3 regions of the Rhizobium sp. LARHSG275 genome follow, and region 2 is predicted to be linked to each of the others. Evidence: riboswitches for the same ligand, from Rfam matches in the RefSeq annotation. Region 2 holds a riboswitch; each other region holds the start of a gene.

Region 1 (4,235 bases), on a different contig from region 2:
GAAAATCCGCGTCCGTGACATGGCCGATTTCAACAAGCTGCACGGCCAGAAGCTAATCGCCCTGCCGGGCGTGCGCCAGACGCGCACTTTCTTCGTGATGAAGGAAGTCAAGGAGAACGCGAGGTTGCCCTTCTAGGCGTCTTCGGCGGCGATCCGTTTGCCGCGCCGTTTTCGTCTGACCGGGATGCCTGGGCCGCGATCATTCCCTCCACGATCGGAGACTGAGGCGGCGCTCCATATCGTGCAGTTGATTGCTTCAGCCGTAGAGCGGTGGACGACAAAGTGGTCTTGACGGTTGCAGCCAAAGAAAGGAAGTGCAATATATGCAATAATATATGCGAACTTATATTCTTATAACCTACTGTTTTACCACCAGTACGAATTCTTATATTCGATAATTGGCGTTATAACAGAAAGTATATCCTATCGAGTACGTTGCTTTATGTATCAACTTCATCAAATGTCCCGCAACTCGGCTTCCGATATCACAACAGGACAGACTTTTTCCTATGAAGCTGAACCCTTGCAGGCGACATCATCGCCGGCAGGTTTACACAAGGAGCACGATGGCATGGAGCGCAACAAGAAATCAGACAAGTACCTTGCCGACTCGCGTTTGCGGGCAGCGGCCGTCGACCACCGGCAGAAGGACTCTGCGTCGAAGAAGAAGACCCTTTTTCAACAATTGCTCTTGGATTGGGCTTACGGCTGCGACCTCTTTTATCCAATCCAACGACATGAACATTTCGCAAAGAGCGAGGAGGACGACAAAGGCGCTAAAATCCGTAGGTGAGGGTTACGAGTGTATAGAACTCGGAGAGTTCGGACGGGCCGCCACGTTCCCGATTTAAGAGTCAGTCTTGTTTCCAAATTCCAGGGTGAAATCGCCGACGCAGTCGCCATCGGTTTCAAACTCCAACAACAGCTCGGCGCGCGGGGGTGGAGGTTGTCATCGACGATATCGATGCGATGCAAGCGAAGGACAGCTTGGGCCTAGGCTTCACAGGTGCGGGCCAATAAGGCTAAGAACATCGAAAGGTGGTAAGCAGTCAATCGATAACCTGGCCCTTATCCGGTACACGCAAGGCGCAGTTCAAACCTTGCTGCAGGAAGCAATGCTCGCCTACCAAAATCACAAAATTTGACCCGCACAGTTCGCCCATCAAATCTGCCGCAGAAAAGGAGTTCATTTTCAGTGTTATTATCTTCTTTGAAATGCATCCGCATCGCCGGACTTGCAGCGGTCGGCATGGTGCTGGGCACGCAGATTGCTTTTTCACAAGGATCGTCCACGCGGTCTCAGTGGCTGAACACGCCGGGATCTCGAGTAGAAGCGCTTGCGGTCCTCCAGACCTTGAATGCCGCTCTCCTGAGCAACGCCAGTGCTACGTTGACCCTTGACCGCTGGTGCGCGGCGCATAAGCTCGCGCCGGAAGGTTCCAAGATCGTAGCACAGCGTGTCCGCGGGCAAGACAAGCCGGCCGACGAGCACGTCCGTGAACTTCTGACCGTCGGACCCGGTGAGCTGGTCGCTTATCGCCGTGTCCGCCTGGTCTGCGGCGACCGCGTCTTGTCGGAAGCCGACAATTGGTATGTACCCGCAAAATTAACTGCAGAGATGAATCGGGCTTTGAAGACCAGCGATATCGCGTTTGGCAGAGCCGTTCAGGCTCTTAATTTCACTCGCACAAACCTGTCTGCCACGTTGCTCTGGTCCCCCCTATCCGAAGGCTGGGACATGGACGGCTTAACAGCGCATGAAACAAGTTCCCTTAGCCTGCCGCCGTTCCTGCTCGAACATCGTGCCGTCCTTAAACTTCGAGACGGAACGCCGTTTAGCGCCGTGGTCGAAAGCTACACGGATAATGTGCTAGACTTTCCAGTTCCGCGGTTGCTTTCTCGATAGAGCTTGTGCGACGGCCATCCAATTCATTTTTCGAAAGAGAACGGGTGAACGCGAGTCATCTTGATCAGTGTCAAGCACTGCAGCTCAGGGCAATGACGCTCCGCACGGAGAATGAACGATGCATGCAATCTTATGGAATGGCCGCAGGACCAGTCACATGCTTCGCGACCGTGACCTAGCTGTCACAATGGCACGCGCGTGAGTGTAACCTGCATCCCAAGCCACCGCGGATCGTCGCTTGACAGTACCTCGGCAACCCTCTACCCATTTTCGCATTCACCAGGGGGGTCCCGGCAAGGGGCTGAGATACTGCTATCGCGCGCAGTGACCCGTTGAACCTGATCCAGTTCATACTGGCGTAGGGACGGTGCAAGCGCTCCAAGGCAGTGGATTCACGCGTGGAATCCGTGCCGGCGTCTTTTCATCATTCCGGCTGAGGACTGGGTCTCCAATCGAAAACTTGGAGCCTCAAACCATGAATATCGCAGGCACCCCAACCGTCACCACCGGCCCCTTGCCGGCATCCAAGAAAATCTACATTCGGGGAGAAGTCCATCCCGAAATTTGCGTGCCGATGCGCGAAATTAGCCTGCATCCGACATCGGGCGAGCAGCCCGTCGTCGTCTACGACTCCTCCGGCCCCTATACGATCGAGGGCGCCGAGATCCGTATCGAACAGGGGCTGCCCTCACTGCGACGCGACTGGGTTCTCGCCCGCGGCGACGTCGTGGCGTATCAGGGCCGCCATGTCCGTCCCGAAGACAACGGCTTCGCCAGCGGCGAAAGGCTGACGCCCGAATTTCCCACGCTACGCCAGCCGCTGTGCGCGAAGGACGGCAAGGCCGTCACCCAGTTCGCCTATGCGAGGGCTGGTATCATCACGCCGGAAATGGAGTTCATCGCTATACGCGAAAACCTTGGCCGCAAGGTGCACGCGGATGCGATGGTCCGCGACGGCGAAAGCTTCGGCGCGCACATTCCGGACCATGTGACGGCGGATTTCGTCCGGCAGGAAGTGGCGGCGGGTCGGGCAATCATCCCCGCCAACATCAACCATCCCGAAGCCGAGCCGATGATCATCGGCCGGAATTTCCTGGTGAAGATCAACGCCAATATCGGCAACTCGGCTGTCACCTCGTCGATGGCGGAAGAAGTCGAGAAAATGGTCTGGGCGACCCGCTGGGGCGCTGACACGGTCATGGATCTCTCCACCGGCCGCAACATCCACAACATCCGCGAATGGATCATCCGCAATTCGCCGGTGCCGATCGGTACCGTGCCGCTCTATCAGGCGCTGGAGAAGGTCGAGGGCATTGCCGAGAACCTGACCTGGGAGGTCTATCGTGACACGCTGATCGAGCAGGCCGAGCAGGGTGTCGACTACTTCACCATCCACGCCGGCGTGCGGCTCGCCTATATCCCGCTGACTGTCAATCGTGTTACTGGCATCGTCTCGCGCGGCGGTTCGATCATGGCGAAGTGGTGTCTCCATCATCATCGCGAAAGCTTCCTATACGAACATTTCGAGGAGATCTGCGACATCTGCCGCGCCTATGACGTTTCCTTCTCGCTCGGCGACGGCCTGCGCCCTGGCTCCATCGCCGATGCCAACGACGCAGCGCAATTCGCCGAACTGGAAATACTGGGAGAGCTGACCAAGATCGCCTGGGCGAAAGACTGCCAGGTTATGATCGAGGGCCCCGGCCATGTGCCGATGCACAAGATCAAGGAGAACATGGACAAGCAGCTCGAGGTCTGCGGCGAGGCACCTTTCTATACGCTTGGGCCGCTGACGACCGATATCGCACCAGGCTACGATCACATCACCTCTGGAATAGGCGCAGCCATGATCGGCTGGTTCGGCACCGCGATGCTCTGCTACGTCACGCCGAAGGAGCATCTCGGTCTTCCCGATCGCAATGACGTCAAGACCGGCGTTATCACCTACAAGATAGCGGCTCACGCGGCTGATCTCGCCAAGGGGCATCCGGCAGCACAGCTGCGCGATGATGCGCTCTCGCGTGCCCGTTTCGAATTCCGCTGGGAGGATCAGTTCAACCTCTCGCTGGACCCCGAAACTGCCCGCAGCTTCCACGACGAGACGCTGCCTAAGGAAGCCCATAAGGTGGCGCATTTCTGCTCGATGTGCGGCCCGAAATTCTGTTCCATGCGAATTTCCCACGACATTCGTGCCGAAGCCCAGAAAGAAGGGCTGGAAGCCATGGCCGCGAGGTATCGCGATGGCGGCGATCTCTACATGCCGATCGCCGAAGCGGCGAAAACGCCAACCGGAGAATGACGATGCACATTCTCGTCAAGGGAGCCGGCG
Region 2 (4,235 bases):
ACGTTGACATTGCCGATGCTGTAATAGACCAGCCGGCCCTGACGGCGCGTGTGGACCAGGCCTTCGAGCCTTAACCGCGCCAGTTGCTGCGAGACCATTGCCTGCTGCATGCCGAGGATATTTTCGATTTCACTCACCGTCCGCTCCTCGTTCGCCAGTATGCAGAGGATCAGAAGTCGCGTCTGGTGCGCTAGCGCTTTCAGCAGATCGCTCGCCTCGTGGGCTTTTCCAGCGAGTTTGTGCAATTCCTGGCCGGTGATCCCCGGCTCGGGTTTGGGCAACGGCATTCTGGATCTCGGAAGAGAGGCGATGAGGTAGATCAGTACAAATAGCATATTCGCAAATGCGAATTGGTCAAAAGTGATGAAATGCCAAAAAAGGTCCAAGCAAATCAGCAGATAAGCTGACCGCCGTTGATCTCGATCACCTGTCCGGTGATGTAGCCCGAGAGCGAGGGAGCCGCCAGGAACAGATAGGCGGGAGCGCAGTCCTCCGGCGTGCCGAGCCGCTGCAGGGGGATGGATTTTCTCGTCTGCTCAAGCTTTTCGCGGGAGGAATAGCGTTCATGGAAATCCGTCTCGATCGTTCCTGGCGACACGCAATTGACGCGGATTCCGTCCGGTGCGAGCTCACGGGCAAGCGCCTTGGAATAAGTCGCAACGAAGGCTTTCGAGGCCGAATAGATCGAAGAACCGGGGCTGCCGCCGGTCAGCGCCGAAATCGAAACCGTGTTGACGATGGCAGCGGCTTCAGCCGCCTTCAATGCCGGCAGCAGCGCCCGCGTCAGCGCCACCACCGATGTTTGGTTGAGCCGCACGACCGCCTCATATTCTGCGTCGGTGAGTGTGGCAGCGGGAAAACGGCCAAGCATGGTGCCGGCATTGTTGACGAGCACATCGACCTTGTCGAAGAAGGCGAGAGCATCTTCAGCAAATTGCGCTGCCCCGCCGGCCGCGGAGAAATCGGCGTGCAGCAGCAGCGCCCGTCTTTCCGATTCAGCCGTCAGCAGGAAATCCGGCAGGTCGCGTCCCGGCTTTCGCCCGGTATGGACGATCACCCTCGCACCGCAGTCCAGGAACTGCCGGGCCACCTCAAGGCCGATGCCGCGACCGGCGCCGGTAACGACCACATTGCGATTTTCGAATAGTCTGGGATGGAACACGAAGCCGTCCTCCTCGCGGACAGTGCCGCCGGTTGCGTCATTCGCCCTTAACATATGAGCGCGCCGACCGAAAGAAAGGCGCGCATCGATCTTTCCGGCAAGGATTCCGGCGGAAGATTAGCTTTCGGCCTCCAGAAGCCGCGCGCCTGGCCCTTCCTTGCCCAGCCGGTCGCAGGGATTGCGCAACGGACAGCTTTCGATCGACAGGCAGCCGCAGCCGATGCAGCCGGTCAGACGGTCGCGCAGCAGGCTAAGCCGCCTGATTCGCGCGTCGAGATCATCCTTCCAACGCGCCGACAGCGTCTGCCAGTCGGCGACGGTCGGCGTGCGCCCCTGCGGCAGGGACGTGAACGCCGCCTGGATTTCCGAAAGCGGAATGCCGACACGCTGCGCCACCTTGATGATGCCGAGCCGGCGAAGCACGTCGCGCCCATAGCGCCGCTGATTGCCGCGGGAGCGGATGCTCGAGATCAGCCCCCTGGTCTCGTAAAAATGCAGCGCCGAGACGGCCAGGCCGCTGCGCTCTGCCACTTCGCCGACCGTCAGGAGCTTGCCGAGCGGCGCTGCAGGAATTGTGTCCATCGCCTCTTGACCTCAATATTAGTTGAGGTTTTATAACCCTTGCTCCCGCAATCGTAAAGTCCAATCGCAACAAGGAGCAACGCATGCAAACACCCACCAGGCTGGCTGTCATCTATGGGAGCACGAGAGAGGGCCGCATCTGCGACCGGGTGGTCAAATGGCTGACGCAGGAACTCCTCCGCTTCCCGCAATTTTATATCGACATCATCGACCCATTGGATTTCGCGCTGCCGGCCAACCGTGACATGACGCACCCCGAAATCGACAGGCTCGCCAGGCGACTTGGCATGGCCGACGCCTTCATCATCGTCACGCCGGAATACAACCACAGCTTCACCGCCTCGTTGAAGTCGATCATCGATTTCTTCTTCGAGCCCTGGCAGGGCAAGCCGGTCGCCTTCGTTTCCTATGGCGGCATATCCGGCGGCCTGCGCGCCGTCGAACAGCTGCGGCTCGTCTTTGCCGAACTCCACGCCGTCACGATCCGCGATTCGGTGAGCTTTGCCGCACCTTGGAACCGCTTCGACACGGACGGGCGGCTCGACAATCCCGCCGATGCACTGCGTTTGCTCGATCGGATGATGGCGAGGCTGGAATGGTGGACGCGGGCACTCGTCACTGCCCGTAGCGATCGTCCTTATGCCGGAATAGAGCGCCGCGTGTCTTTTCAGACGCGCTAAGGGCGCTCTATCACTTTGAATCTGCGCATGATCCTTTCCGAAAATCGATTCCGATTTTCGGGGTTATGCGTCAGCCGCCTGAGGCAGGAAGCTCCGGTTCCGTTCCCGGCAGGTACGGAACCATTGGGAACACCCGGGCAGGACCTCCGTCCGGGTGTTTTCCGTCACCTCGGCTTCGTTCCGACCGCGCGGACGGGTTCGCAATTTTGCTGTTGCGGGGAGAAAACCCCGGTGATAGTTTCCGCGCAAATAACAGGGGAGCTCCGTATCGCCGGGGCTGAGATGTGAGGCGCAAGCCTCTGGACCCTTCAAAGCTGATCTGGGTAATGCCAGCGGAGCGAGGTTCAGATGTTCTCAGGCGCACAAGTGTCACTCTATCCGATGTCCGGCAATTTCGTCGGCATCATTCTCGATGCCGTCAAGGCGCTCGATCCCTATCGCGACCGGCTGCGCATCGAGACCGATGACATCTCCACACTGCTGGTCGGCCCGCCTGACATCCTCTTCGCCGCCATGCACGATCTTTTCGTCGCCGCCGCAAGGACCGGCGAACATTGCGTGCTGTCCGCCGCCGTTTCACGCGGCTGCCCCGGCGAGCCCGACGACGCCATCTGCGGCGTCAACCCTTCCCCCGGTCAGGCGGAGCCGCTTGCCGAGCGCATAAGAGCCGCACTTGCCGCCGTTGACATCACCACGGAGAGCGGACAGCCGACCGCTGCGCAATTCTCGCTCTACGTCATGGGCACCGGTACCCATATGGACGAGATCTATGGCTGCATCGACTTCCTGAAGCGCTCCGGCACTTTCGACCGCGCCAAAAATTTCTGCACTAGGCTTTCCGGCGATGCCAGCGCGGTCTTCGCCACCATTCGCGAGGCCTTCTTTCGCTTCGGCGACCCCGAAGGGCATGTGACCCTCGACATCACGGTGTCGGCCAATACAGCGCCGCGCGTCTTTTCGGACGCGCAAAGGACGCTATAGCACCTTAAATTTGCTCCCGACGAAAGCTTGAAATCGAACGCTGATGACACTGTCAAACCCATCGGATTCGCGCCTTGCCGCGCTCAGCGCCGCTCTCTACCGGGGCATACCCGCCTTGCTTGCCGGTTGCGTTTTTTTGGCGGCGTGGGAACTCTATGTCGATCTTTCCGGCATCAAACCATCCATCCTGCCGGCGCCCTCGCGCATCGTCATCCAGGGCTGGCTGAACCGCGAGGCGCTGATCGCCAATACCTGGCCGACGCTCGGCGCGACACTCGGAGGTTTCGCCCTGTCGCTTGGCTTCGCCTTCGCCGCCTCGATCCTCATGGATTTCATGCCCTTCATGCGCCGGGCATTGCTGCCGATCTTCATCACCAGCCAGACCCTGCCGCTGGTGGCGATCGCGCCCCTCGTCGTCCTCTGGTTCGGCTTCGGCCTGTTGCCGAAGATCCTGCTGGTGGCGCTCGTCACCTTCTTCCCACTGCTCGTCGCCTTGCTGCAGGGCTATGAATCGACCGACCGCGACATCGCCGAATTGCTGAATTCGATGAAGGCGAGCCGCTGGCGCATTTTCCGCCTGGCACGGCTTCCCTCGTCGCTGCCCTATTTCTTCGCCGGTCTGCGGATCTCGATCACTTATGCCGTCGTCGGCGCGATCTTTGCCGAATATGCCGGCGCCGCCCGCGGCCTCGGCATCTATATCCTCAATGCCAAGAACAATTTTCGTCCCGATCTCGTGCTCGCCGCCGTTATCGTCAGCGCCGTGCTGACACTCTGCCTCTTCGCAGCGACGCTGATCATCCAGCGCCTCGTCATGCCCTGGCAACCAC
Region 3 (4,235 bases), on a different contig from region 2:
GGCAGGCGACGAGGCCAGCAAGCCGGCTTCAGATCATCCGCACCGACGGGTCCGCCCAGCTCTTGTAAAGCTCGCCCAACGGCCGGCCGTTTCAGTCGGCATGTTTGGTTGAGCGAGTGCCTATTCGCCGCCTTTCCAGAGTGCATGAAAGTGCTGCACCGGTCCATGGCCGGAGCCGACGGTGAGGTTGCCGGCAGCCGCGACCGCGCCGGCGAGGTAATCCTTGGCGATGGCGACGGCCTCCCGCGCCGAGGCGCCCTTGGCGAGCTCGGCCGCCAGCGCGCTGGAGAGCGTGCAGCCGGTGCCGTGGGTATTCTTGGTCGGCACGCGCCTGGCTTCGAACCAGTGCAGGCCGGCAGCGGTGGCAAGCACGTCGGGGCTCTCGTCGCTGTCGAGATGGCCGCCCTTGACCAACACCGCGGCCGGGCCAAGTGCTAGCAGGCGCTCGGCCTGCGCCGCCATGTCAGCGCGGTTTGTCGCGACCGGCTGGTGCAGCAGGGCGGCGGCTTCCGGCAGGTTCGGGGTCAGAAGCGTGGCAAGCGGCAGCAGCCGGCGGGTCAGCACGTCGACCGCCTCGGGCGCCAGCAGGGCGGCTCCGCCCTTGGCGATCATGACCGGGTCGATGACGATCGGAATGTCGCGGTGGTCAGTCAGCGCACCGGCAACGGCTTCGGCGATGCCGGCATTGGCGATCATGCCGATCTTGACGGCATCGACGCGCACGTCGGCAAAGACGGCATTGATCTGATCGGCGACGAATTGCGGCGGCACCAGATGCACGCCGCTTACCCCTTGCGTGTTCTGCGCCGTCAGCGCGGTCAGCACCGCCATGCCGTAGACGCCGCGGGCGGAAAAGGCCTTGAGATCGGCCTGGATGCCGGCGCCGCCGGAGGGATCAGAGCCGGCGATCGAGAGAACGTTGCGGATCATGCGCGGGCCTTTCGAATTTCTGCAGCGATGCGGCCCGTGGCCGCTTCGGGGTCGGGCGTGCCGCAGATGGCAGAGACGACGGCAAGTCCCTTGGCGCCTGCGGCGAACACCTGAACGACATGATCCGCCTTGAGTCCGCCGATCGCGACCGATGGCACCGGCGAGACCTTGACCAGCCTTGCAAGGCCGTCAAAGCCGATCGGTTGCTTGTGATCGGCCTTGGTCGGTGTCGCAAACACCGGCCCGACGCCGGTGTAATCGATGAGATCAGGATCGACGGCGTTAGCAAGCGCTTCGCTCTCGACCGACAGGCCAAGGATCATCTCAGCACCGACCATCGCCCGGGCTTTACGCGCATCCATGTCCTCCTGGCCAATATGCAGACCATCGGCGCCGATGGCGATTGCCGCCTCGACGTCATCGTTGACAATGAGGAGGGCGCCGGTCCTATCCAGCACCTGTTTCAAGGCGCGGCCGGTCTCGATCATCCTGATGGTGCCGGCATGTTTGTCGCGCAGCTGCACCATGGTGGCGCCGCCGGCAACGGCAAGGCGCGCGGTTTCGACCATGCCGATCCCGGCGCAGAGATCGGGGTCGAGGACGAGATAGAGCGAAAGGTCGAAAGCCTTCATGCGGCTGATATCCTTGCCCTGGCGTCCAGCGTTTCGGCGTCGAGCGCGGCCAGCGCATCGAGAAAGCGCCAGGAGAAGGAGCCGGGGCCGGCCGCGCCAAGGGCGGCCTCCTCGCCGGCGATGGCGAAGGTTGCAAGGGCTGCGACCGTCGCTCCGAAGGTGTCTTCAGGTGCCGTCGCGGCAAAGGCGCCGACGAGGCAGGTGAGCGAGCAGCCGAGTGCCGTGACCTGCGGCATCAGGACCGATCCGCCTTCGATGCGCACGGCCCGCTCGCCGTCGGTGACGAAATCCACGGCGCCGGTTACGGCGACGACCGCCCGCTGCCGCTCGGCAAGCCATCGCGCCGAACCTTCCGCTTGCTCGACCGGGTCGCGGCTATCGACCCCCTGGCCGCGACTTTCTCCGCCGGCAAGCGCGATGATCTCGGACGCGTTGCCGCGGATGATGGTCGGACGCAGCGCCAGCAGTTCGGCGACCGCATTGCGGCGGAAGGCGGTGGCATAATGGGCGACCGGATCGAGCACCCAGGGTTTGCCGGCTGATGTCGCCGCCTTCGCAGCCGCCTGCATGCCGTCGATCCATTGCGTCGACAGCGTGCCGATATTGATTGTCACAGCGCTGGCGATCGCGGCGAATTCGCCGGCTTCTTCGGCGGCATGCACCATGGCGGGCGAGGCGCCTGATGCAAGCAGGACATTCGCGGCGATGTTCATGGCGACGTAATTGGTGATGCACTGAACGAGCGGCGGCTTCTCGCGCATCGCCTTCAGCATCGCTCCTGGTGTGGTCCTGGTCTGCATATGGCCCCTTTCAGGCGGGGGCGGGCACGGGGCGGTTCATGCGGACGGTGCCGCGGCCCCGAGCGACTCCCTCCGCCGGCATTATCCGGTTCAGGTTCGAAGGGTGCTTCTCAGCCCGTCTGTCGACGAACGCCCCTGTCTCTCATCACGCCCTTTTTCGCAGAGAACGGGGCGGATGTCATCTCGAAAATGACAGTCCTGCGGCTGCGCCGCGCGATGATGATGAACGATTTTAAGAGATGCGCACCCCGCGGATAATCTCTGCCGGGGTGCCTCTTGGACTCCACTATCTGGATTCGTATATTGCCGTCGAGAATACGACATCGAAATCCCCTAGCTCAAGTCATGAAGATCGGTGGTAATCGCCGGCCCAATCGAAAACTCCGAAAACCGCACCCTCAGCCCGCTCCGCTCCGGCGTGCAAGCAGTCGGCCCCACCTCATAGCGCTCGGCAGCCGGGAGGGGCGCTAACCGCAGTAGCGGCCAGTGGCGTCCGTCGCGTGAAGCCTGGATGCGCAACGCGCCGTTGGCGACCGTCACGCGGATGCGGAAATCTTCCAATTCGCGGAAGGGCTGAGCGACGGACCAGTCGGATTTGCCGTCGGTGACGACGGTGCTGAGGAAGGCTTCGCCGTCGGTGAACTCGACGCCTGTTTTCACCCAGCGTTTCTCGTCGATGCGCACCATCAGGCCGGCCTGGTCGTAGAGGGTGCGGAATTCGCCCTGGACGCGGATCTGCGCGGTGAAGCCGTCGGTGGTGGGAAAGGCGAGGAAATGGCCGCTGTCGCGGGTGAAGCCGTAATGGGTTTCTCGCCAGAAATCGGTTTTCTCATCGGTGGTCAAGGTAAGGCCGGCGTCGGTCGCCTGCCATTGCGCCGGCTCGTTCAGCCATTTGCCGTCGTTGAAGTCGATACTCATGCTGTTCTCCCGTTCCCTTGAAGCCTGACTCAGGGCGATCGCCTCACCTTGGCACAATGCGCGGTCTTGGTGCAGCCGGGCGCAGCCGAAGATTGTGTGTTTTTCCGGCGTCCGGCTATCCGCCCTAGCATAATCCGTCGCTCGTGCTTGACAGGATCGATCCATCCCCTATTCTGTTACAAAAAGATGAATTACATAATTGTGGAACTAAACGGGAGCTCTCACATGAAAACACTGGTCGCATTCCTTCTCGGCACTGCGCTCATCGCCCTGCCTTCGACACTCCTTGCCCAGGAAAAGGGCGGCGTCATCAACGTCGCGACGATCGGCGAACCGCCAACGCTCGATCCGATGTCGTCGACGGCCGATCTGGTCGGCATCGTCACGCAACACATTTTCGAAACGCTCTACACCTTCGACAAGAGCTGGAACGTAACGCCGCTTCTGGCCGAAAGCCTGCCTGAGATCAGCGCCGACGGCAAAACCTATACGATCAAGCTCAGAACCGGCATCAAGTTCCACGACAATACCGATATGACCTCGGAAGATGTCGTCGCCTCGCTTGGCCGCTGGATGAAGATCGCTTCGCGCGGCAAGCAGGTGGCCGGCTTCATCGAGTCCGTCACCGCCGTCGATCCGGCGACCGTCAAGATTGCGCTGAAGCAGCCCTATGCGCCGCTGACCTCGCTGCTTGCCTTCAACAATTCGGCCGCGATCATCATCCCGTCGGAAAAGCAGGACGAGCCGATGAAGGACTTCATCGGCACCGGTCCCTACATGCTGAAGGAGCGCAAGGCCGACCAGTATATCCAGCTCGTCCGTTTCGATGGCTATAAGTCACGCGAAGGCGACAGCAATGGTTATGGCGGCGCCCGTCATCAATATCTCGATGAGATCCGCTTCGTGCCGGTGCCGGATCCGAACACCCGCGTCGAAGCCGCCGTTTCCGGCCAGT

The links. Region 2 has a riboswitch for thiamine pyrophosphate ahead of ACIPSK_RS25315 (YkoF family thiamine/hydroxymethylpyrimidine-binding protein). Riboswitches for the same ligand answer to the same signal wherever they lie in the genome.
Region 1: it holds a riboswitch for thiamine pyrophosphate, as region 2 does, so the genes downstream of both, thiC (phosphomethylpyrimidine synthase ThiC) here and ACIPSK_RS25315 (YkoF family thiamine/hydroxymethylpyrimidine-binding protein) in region 2, are expected to answer to the same signal.
Region 3: it holds a riboswitch for thiamine pyrophosphate, as region 2 does, so the genes downstream of both, thiM (hydroxyethylthiazole kinase) here and ACIPSK_RS25315 (YkoF family thiamine/hydroxymethylpyrimidine-binding protein) in region 2, are expected to answer to the same signal.

Annotation. Positions count from the first base shown of each region.
Region 1 covers NZ_JBIXJN010000031.1:51,890-56,124, reverse strand. Annotated here, with positions in the region: gene ACIPSK_RS30320 (Lrp/AsnC family transcriptional regulator) at 1-136, shown strand, start outside; gene ACIPSK_RS30315 (hypothetical protein) at 443-793, shown strand; gene ACIPSK_RS30310 (hypothetical protein) at 1,250-1,906, shown strand; TPP riboswitch at 2,178-2,289, shown strand; gene thiC (phosphomethylpyrimidine synthase ThiC) at 2,382-4,205, shown strand; gene thiO (glycine oxidase ThiO) at 4,208-4,235, shown strand, end outside.
Region 2 covers NZ_JBIXJN010000020.1:124,129-128,363, forward strand. Annotated here, with positions in the region: gene ACIPSK_RS25295 (ArsR/SmtB family transcription factor) at 1-287, opposite strand, end outside; gene ACIPSK_RS25300 (SDR family NAD(P)-dependent oxidoreductase) at 392-1,162, opposite strand; gene soxR (redox-sensitive transcriptional activator SoxR) at 1,280-1,744, opposite strand; gene ACIPSK_RS25310 (NADPH-dependent FMN reductase) at 1,828-2,424, shown strand; TPP riboswitch at 2,669-2,782, shown strand; gene ACIPSK_RS25315 (YkoF family thiamine/hydroxymethylpyrimidine-binding protein) at 2,773-3,405, shown strand; gene ACIPSK_RS25320 (ABC transporter permease) at 3,449-4,235, shown strand, end outside.
Region 3 covers NZ_JBIXJN010000001.1:22,488-26,722, reverse strand. Annotated here, with positions in the region: gene thiD (bifunctional hydroxymethylpyrimidine kinase/phosphomethylpyrimidine kinase) at 121-930, opposite strand; gene thiE (thiamine phosphate synthase) at 927-1,562, opposite strand; gene thiM (hydroxyethylthiazole kinase) at 1,559-2,362, opposite strand; TPP riboswitch at 2,413-2,509, opposite strand; gene ACIPSK_RS00120 (DUF1349 domain-containing protein) at 2,696-3,280, opposite strand; gene ACIPSK_RS00115 (ABC transporter substrate-binding protein) at 3,506-4,235, shown strand, end outside.